3 regions of the Nocardioides korecus genome follow, and region 3 is predicted to be linked to each of the others. Evidence: riboswitches for the same ligand, from Rfam matches in the RefSeq annotation. Region 3 holds a riboswitch; each other region holds the start of a gene.

Region 1 (2,254 bases), on a different contig from region 3:
TCGCCGCGTCCACGGCGGCGTACGAGGGTCGGGGGGCGCGGTCCAAGGTCGTCGGGCGCCCGCTGCGCACGCTGACCGGGGGCCGTCTCCTGCGTCGCCAGTACGTCGCCGGCAGCGACCCCGGCGTCAACGACTCCCTGGTCGCCCAGCAGGGCCCGAACTACGCCCTGGCCAAGCGGGTGCACCGCTGGCGCGCGACCGTGGCCCGCGCCGAGGGGTCGACGGTGTCGATGAACGTCGCCCCGCCGACGCGGACCCGCTCGGTGGTCAAGAACCGCGCGCTGGCCGCGGCGTACGCCGGGGCGCACCGGTTCGGCGTCGAGGTCTTCGACCCGTCCACCTCCAACGTGCTGATGGCCGCGCTGCTCGTGCACGACCTGCACACCGGCGGCGGCCCGCGCCACGAGCACCCCTGGCAGGACGAGGCGTACGCCGCGGCCCACGGGGGTCTGTGGCGCACGGCGTACGCCCCGCGGAGCGCGCTGGGCCTCGCCGCGGTGCTGGGGTACGGCGCGGCCCGGGGCTGAGCGGTCTGCTGGACCGAGGGGTCAGCGGACGCCGATGCGGCGCGAGCAGGAGGGCCAGGCGCCCCAGCCCTGGTTGTTCCTGATCCGGGTGGCGATCTTCACCTGCTGGTAGCGGGAGGCGGCGTGGGCGTCGCGGGCGTACCGCTTGCCGCCGTAGGCGCGCCAGGTGCCGCTGGAGATCTGGAGGCCGCCGTAGTAGCCGTTGTGGGTGTTGATGTGCCACCGGCCGCCGGACTCGCAGTTGGCCAGGCGCTGCCAGGTGCGCATGGTGGCCGCGTCGGCGGAGCCGGCGAAGGAGAGGGTGACCAGGACGGTGGTGACCAGGGCGACCGCGAGAGCGGACGCGAGGGTGCGCAGGCGCATGAGTGTTCCTCCGGGCGCCTGCGGGGTTAGCTGTCGGGTTCGGGCTGGAGTTGCCCGGCCACGTGTGTGGCCTCACCCCAGGACCGGCGCGGTGGGCGCTGGTCCGGTGGAACGTGGGTTCCCCGCTCCTGTCCGCGTGTGATCCGTGGGCCCCTCGCTCCGGACAGGATTGGGCGACGACGGGGGGCGCCCCGGTGCTCCGGGACGCCCCAGACCCTAGACGGGCCACGCGCCGGGCGGCAATGGCACACGCGTGCCATGTGGACCTAGGCGTGCGTGAGGTCGGGCTCGCGCTCGCCGGTGGGCTCGTCGTCGGGCTCGTCGGGCTCGTCGGACTCCTCGGTGGGGTCGGCGAGGTGGGTGCCGACGTACTCCGTCTGCAGGCGCTCGCCCTCGACGTCGACCGAGGGCAGCACCCGGTCCAGCCAGCGGGGGAGCCACCAGGCCTTGTCGCCCAGGAGGTACATCACCGCCGGGATCAGGGCCATCCGCACCACGAAGGCGTCGAAGAAGACCGCCGCGGCCAGTGCGAAGCCGATCGACTGGATCAGCGGGTCGGGCTGGAGGATGAAGGCGGCGAAGACCGAGATCATGATGGTCGCGGCCGCCACGACGACGCGGGCGCTGTTGCGGAACCCGTCGACCACGGCCTCGCGCGCCGACATCCCGTGCACGAACGCCTCGCGCATCCGGGTCACCAGGAACACCTGGTAGTCCATCGCCAGGCCGAACACGATGCCCATCACGATGATCGGCATGAAGCTCACCAGCGGCTGACCCTCGACCAGGCCGAGGTGGCCCTCCTGGAAGATCAGGACCGTGGCCCCGAGCGTGGCCAGGACCGAGAGCAGGAAGCCCAGCGTCGCGGTCAGCGGGACCAGGACCGAGCGGAACACCAGCATCAGCAGCAGGAACGCCAGGCCCACGATGATCAGCAGGTACGCCGGGAGCGCGTTGGTCAGCCGGTCGGAGACGTCGGTCTGGATCGCGACCACGCCGGTGACGCCGACGCTCGTGCCGGAGCGGGCCTCGATGCCCGACTGCCCCGACCGCAGCGTCGAGAGCAGGTCGGTGGTGGCCTGGGCGTCGGGTCCGGTGCGCGGAGTGACCAGCACCTGGGCGCCCGTGCCGGCCTGGTTCATGGCGATGACCTGCGCGTTGGTCACGCCCTTCTCCCGCGCGGCCCAGGAGACGACCTGGCCGATGGCCTTCGAGCGCTCGGCGCGCGAGCCGGCCTCGCGGGCGTCGACGACGACCAGCAGGGGAGCCTCGCGGCCGGGGCCGAAGGCGCTGGAGATCAGGTCGGAGGCCTGCCGCTGGGTGGTGCCCTGGGCGGCGGTGGAGTCGGTCGGCAGCGCCAGGTG
Region 2 (2,254 bases), on a different contig from region 3:
CAGCAGCGCGGCCGACCCCGGTGCGGCCACGGCGGCCGCCGCCCGGGACGAGCCGGCGGCGAAGGCGTTCTCCAGGGCGTCGAGCGCGGCCTGGGCGGGGCCGGAGTGGTCCGGCTGCGCGGTCGTCGACGGGCGCGGGGGCGCGAGGTCGGTCTCGCTCGAGCAGGCCGGGAGCAGGCACAGCACGGCGAGGAGCGCCGAGAGGGGCACGAGGGCCCGTCGGCGCAGGAGCCCACCCGGTGGGCGTGCCGAGGCGCCCGCCCCGGTGGGACGGGCGCCTCGAGGTGACTCAGCCGGGACGGACCGCACCGACGTACGGCATGTCGTGGAGACCGGAGATCTTCACACCGGTGCCCGGGTTGAGCGCGTTCACGATCTTGCCGTTGCCGATGTACATCCCGACGTGGCTGATCCCGCTGTAGTAGAACACCAGGTCGCCGGGCTGCAGCTCGCTCTCCGAGATGTGCCGGCCGGTGTTGTACTGCGCCGCGGCGTTGTGCGGCAGCGAGACGCCGGCCTGCGACCAGGCGGCCATCGTGAGGCCGGAGCAGTCGAAGGCGCTCGGGCCCGAGGCACCCCAGACGTAGGCCTTGCCGACCTGCGCCAGGGCGTAGGCCACGGCGGGCCCGTGGGCCACGACGGCCTTCTGCTGGGCCTCCTCGGCCTTCTTGCGAGCGGCCTCGGCCGCCTGCTGCTCGAGGGTGCTCACCCGAGCCTGCGCGGCACTCGCGCCGGCGCTGGCCGACGTGGCCTGGCGCTGGAGCGTGGCCTCACGCGCCGCCAGCCGCGTGACCTGCACGGTCGCGCCCGCCTCGCGGGTGGCGAGCTCGGCGATCGACTCGGTGGTGCTGGCGATCCGCTCGGTGCGGCCACCGGTGTCCTCGCTGACGGCCGCGACGCCGGTCAGCAGGGTCGTGGAGCCCGGGGTCTTGAGGACCGGGGGCGTCGCCGGGTCGGAGGTGCCGCCGGCGGACTGGTAGCCGTCCACGGCCATCGACGCGATCTCGGACTGCAGGCGCGTCACCACGCGCTTGCTGCGCGCGATCGAGGTGTCGATGCCCTTGAGGCGCTTGCGGGCCTGGGTCAGCGAGGTCTCGACCGCCTGGTGACGACCTCGGGCGAGGTCGGCCTGGTGGGACAGGGTGGCGGCGCGCGACTTGGCGGCGCCGATGGAGCTGGTGTCGGGAGCTGCGGAGGCCGGGCTCACCGAGGCGATGGAGAGTCCACCGATGGTGAGGGTGACGGCGAGTCCTGCAGTCGTGCGGGCAAACGGGTGGCTGTGACCGGCGCTCAAGAGAGGTCGGGCTCCTCTTTGTCTGGACGCCTACCAGGTGAGCTGACGGGTTCGGGCCCAAAGAAAGCCCTACCGGTCCTGCCGCCACTGTGGTGGCGAGCGAGGTCCGGATTCACCCCAGGAACGTTGGGTCCCCGGCTCCGAACGGTCGCATCCGAGGGCGACCGGTCAGACTCGGCGCGGCCTCCGAGTGCACCTTGTGGTGCCCTGGTCCGGAGGCCAATAGCGCCTCACACTAGGCGTGGGTCGCCCCGACGCCAAACCTCGTCCCGCTCCATGCGTGTGCGTTTCGCCACACCCGAGGCCCTCACGCCGACTCCACGGCGGGTCCCGCGACCGGGGTCACCATGCGCAGCGGAGGCACCAGCCCGGAGTCCGCGAGCACCGAGAGCGCCTGCTGCTCCTCGGCGTCGAAGCCGAGCTCGGGAGGGGGGCCGAGCAGGACGGTGACCACGCAGTCGTGGCACGACAGGCCTCGGACGAGGCAGGTGTCGCAGTCGATGCGGACGCTCATGGGGATCTCCTTGCGGTGGGTGACGGCAGGAGCAGGGGAAGGCCGTCGGGGGTGCGGGTCGAGCAGTGCCACGACTCCAGCAGCGACCACCGACAAGACCTCTCGGCCGCGTCTCCACGGTCGTGTCGGTGGGGGTGCCTACGGTCGTCCCATGAGCAGGTGGTCGGCACAGATGAGCTTCGACGAGCTGGGGCGCGCCCTGCGCGACGTCACCTTCTGCGTGGTCGACCTCGAGACCACCGGCGCCTCGGTCCAGGGCGGTGCCGGCATCACCGAGATCGGCGCCGTGAAGGTCCGCGGGGGCGAGGTCCTGGGCGAGTTCCAGACCCTGGTGAACCCCCGTGCCCAGATCCCCGCCTTCATCGCGGTGCTCACCGGGATCACCAACTCCATGGTCGCCACCGCCCCGTCGATCGACGTGGCCCTGCCCGCGTTCCTGGAGTTCG
Region 3 (2,254 bases):
CTGAAGCAGAAGATCGACGAGCTCGACCTCGACCGCCGCCTCAACGACGCCGTGGAGAACGGCGAGCAGCTCCTGCGGCGCGCCGTGGAGACGGCCGGCGACCTCGCCCACGACCACCGCGACGACGTGGACCGCGTGCTGGACCGGCTCACCGGGTCGATCGAGGACCGCACCGACGGTCGGTTCTCCGACCGGATCACCCAGGTGCGCGACAGCCTGGACGCCGGGCTGGGTCGGCTCGCGGAGCGCCGGACCGAGGGTCCCCCGCCCGAGTAGCCGGGAGGTCTAGCGGGGCGCGGGCACCAGCGTGGCCAGGGCGTGCACGACGTCGCGGACGGTCTGGCCCACGCCCGGGCCGACGGTGGTGTCGATGCCGGCGTAGCGCAGGCCGACCAGCAGCGCGACGACCAGCGCCAGGACGAGGCCGAGGGCGGCCAGCTGCGCGCCCGAGACGTCACGTCGGCTGGCGCGCGCCAGACCGGTGATCGAGACGACCACGGCGAGGACCGCGGCCAGGCAGGCCAGTCCGACGAGCGGTGCGAACGGCGTCGCGACCAGGGCGACGAGCCCGAGGTCGAAGCCCGCGACCGCGGTGGCCGAGGTCCGCACGGCGGGGGCGGGCGAGGCCTCGAAGAGATCGTCCATCAGCCGGGCGGAGTCCTGACGCTCGTCGCGCTCCTGGCGGTCCTGGATGGTCATGGACGCAGCGTAGGACGCGACCGCCGCCCCGCACGGTCACGTGGACCCGTGTCGGGGCGGCGGTTGCGCGGCCGCCGGTGAGTCGGCGGCGGCCGGTGGATCGGGTGCGGGAGGAGCAGGTGCCGGTCAGCCGCGCAGGGTCGCGCCGAACCAGCTGTTGGTCCACACCATCGTGCGGCTGACGCGCTCGCCGGTGCGGGGGGAGTGCAGCAGCTGGGCGCGACCGTGGATCCAGCGCAGGAAGATCGCGGCGTGGTAGACGCGGCCGCCGCTGGTGAAGAACATCAGGTCGCCCCGACGCAGGTGGCTGCGCGGGATGTGACGGGCGCGGGCCGCCTGGGCCGACGCGGTGCGGGGCATGCTGATGCCCGCGCGGCGGAAGGAGTAGTAGAGCAGGCCGGAGCAGTCGAACGAGCCGGGCCCGGCGGCGCCGTAGCGGTAGGGGTCACCGACCTGGTGCAGCGCGATGTCGGTGGCGCGGGCCACGCGGGAGGTAGTGGCGGCGGAGGCCTGGGGGGCCGGGCTCAGGGCCACGGCGGCGATGACGAGCATCAGCGTGAGGAGCGGGTTGAGCAGAAAACGGCGTACGGGCAGGCTGACGGGCATGGGGGGTCCTTTTCCACGCCTGTGAGGTCAGCTGTCGGGTTGGAGCTGGAAAGTTCCCTGAAATGCTCCGTCACCTGGCGGTGACTTCACCCCGAGTGCGCTGCGCCCGGATCTCTCCGGACGCGGTGCACGTTGAACCTGTGGGTCCCCCACTCCTGCCCTCTGGAGTCAGGTGGCACCCCGGGACGGGCAGGACTCGGCGTTCCCGGGGTGTGATCGACCCCGGAAAGGTACACCAGCCCTGTGGCTCAGGTCACCGGGACTCCGCAGTTCCGCAATGCCTCAGAGCTCGACGGTGCCGCTCTCGCCGACGTCGGGGCGGTCACCGGTGATCCGGGACTTCACGAAGGCCAGCGCCGAGGCGACCCGGCCACCGGGGGTGTCCCAGTACTCCGCCGAGTCCGACTCGACCTCCAGGAGCCGCACGTCCGGGCTGTCCTTGCCGTCGGGGAACCACGCGGCGACCATCGGGTTCCACAGCTCGTCGATCTTGGCCCGGTCGTCGCGGATCCGCCCGTGGCCGGCGACCGAGACCCAGGTGGAGCCGTCGGAGAAGGCGAGGTTGACCCGCTTCTCGGCCTCGATGTTGGCGGCCTGACCGCTGGTCGCGTCGATGAAGAACCAGACGTCGCCCTCGTCGGTGACCTGCTGGGGCGTCATCGGGTGGGAGTGCAGGCGTCCGTCGGAGCCGACCGAGGTGAGCATGCAGAAGCGGTCCTCGCGCATCAGCTCCACCACCTTGGACTGGTCGGCCACCTCGGACTGGTCGGCGGTGCGGTCCTGCGGTGCGGTGCTCATGGTGGTGCCCCTGACTGTCGGTTCGGTGCCGTGCTCCCTGGCCGCCACCGTAGCCAGCCGAGCCACACCACCTGCCCGGTCGGGGAGGTGCGGACCGCCCCGGGCGGACGGGTGCCGCGGCGGTGGTCGCGTCCTAGCCTGTGACGACCGC

The links. A riboswitch is a leader RNA that binds a small molecule or an ion and turns the genes downstream of it on or off. The one in region 3 is predicted to bind cyclic di-AMP.
Region 1: linked by a shared signal. The riboswitch ahead of ACYVDA_RS04740 (transglycosylase family protein) and the one ahead of ACYVDA_RS01185 (C40 family peptidase) in region 3 are both predicted to bind cyclic di-AMP.
Region 2: linked by a shared signal. The riboswitch ahead of ACYVDA_RS17640 (C40 family peptidase) and the one ahead of ACYVDA_RS01185 (C40 family peptidase) in region 3 are both predicted to bind cyclic di-AMP.

The regions. Positions count from the first base shown of each region.
Region 1 is NZ_BAAGZO010000002.1:304,746-306,999, forward strand. It holds gene ACYVDA_RS04735 (hypothetical protein) at 1-527, shown strand, start outside; gene ACYVDA_RS04740 (transglycosylase family protein) at 549-890, opposite strand; cyclic di-AMP (ydaO/yuaA leader) riboswitch at 892-1,076, opposite strand; gene ACYVDA_RS04745 (MMPL family transporter) at 1,157-2,254, opposite strand, start outside.
Region 2 is NZ_BAAGZO010000009.1:146,095-148,348, forward strand. It holds gene ACYVDA_RS17635 (hypothetical protein) at 1-210, opposite strand, end outside; gene ACYVDA_RS17640 (C40 family peptidase) at 290-1,294, opposite strand; cyclic di-AMP (ydaO/yuaA leader) riboswitch at 1,307-1,484, opposite strand; gene ACYVDA_RS17645 (hypothetical protein) at 1,602-1,808, opposite strand; gene ACYVDA_RS17650 (DEDD exonuclease domain-containing protein) at 1,960-2,254, shown strand, end outside.
Region 3 is NZ_BAAGZO010000001.1:258,058-260,311, reverse strand. It holds gene ACYVDA_RS01195 (Rv0909 family putative TA system antitoxin) at 1-276, shown strand, start outside; gene ACYVDA_RS01190 (hypothetical protein) at 286-699, opposite strand; gene ACYVDA_RS01185 (C40 family peptidase) at 826-1,305, opposite strand; cyclic di-AMP (ydaO/yuaA leader) riboswitch at 1,309-1,517, opposite strand; gene ACYVDA_RS01180 (pyridoxamine 5'-phosphate oxidase family protein) at 1,588-2,103, opposite strand.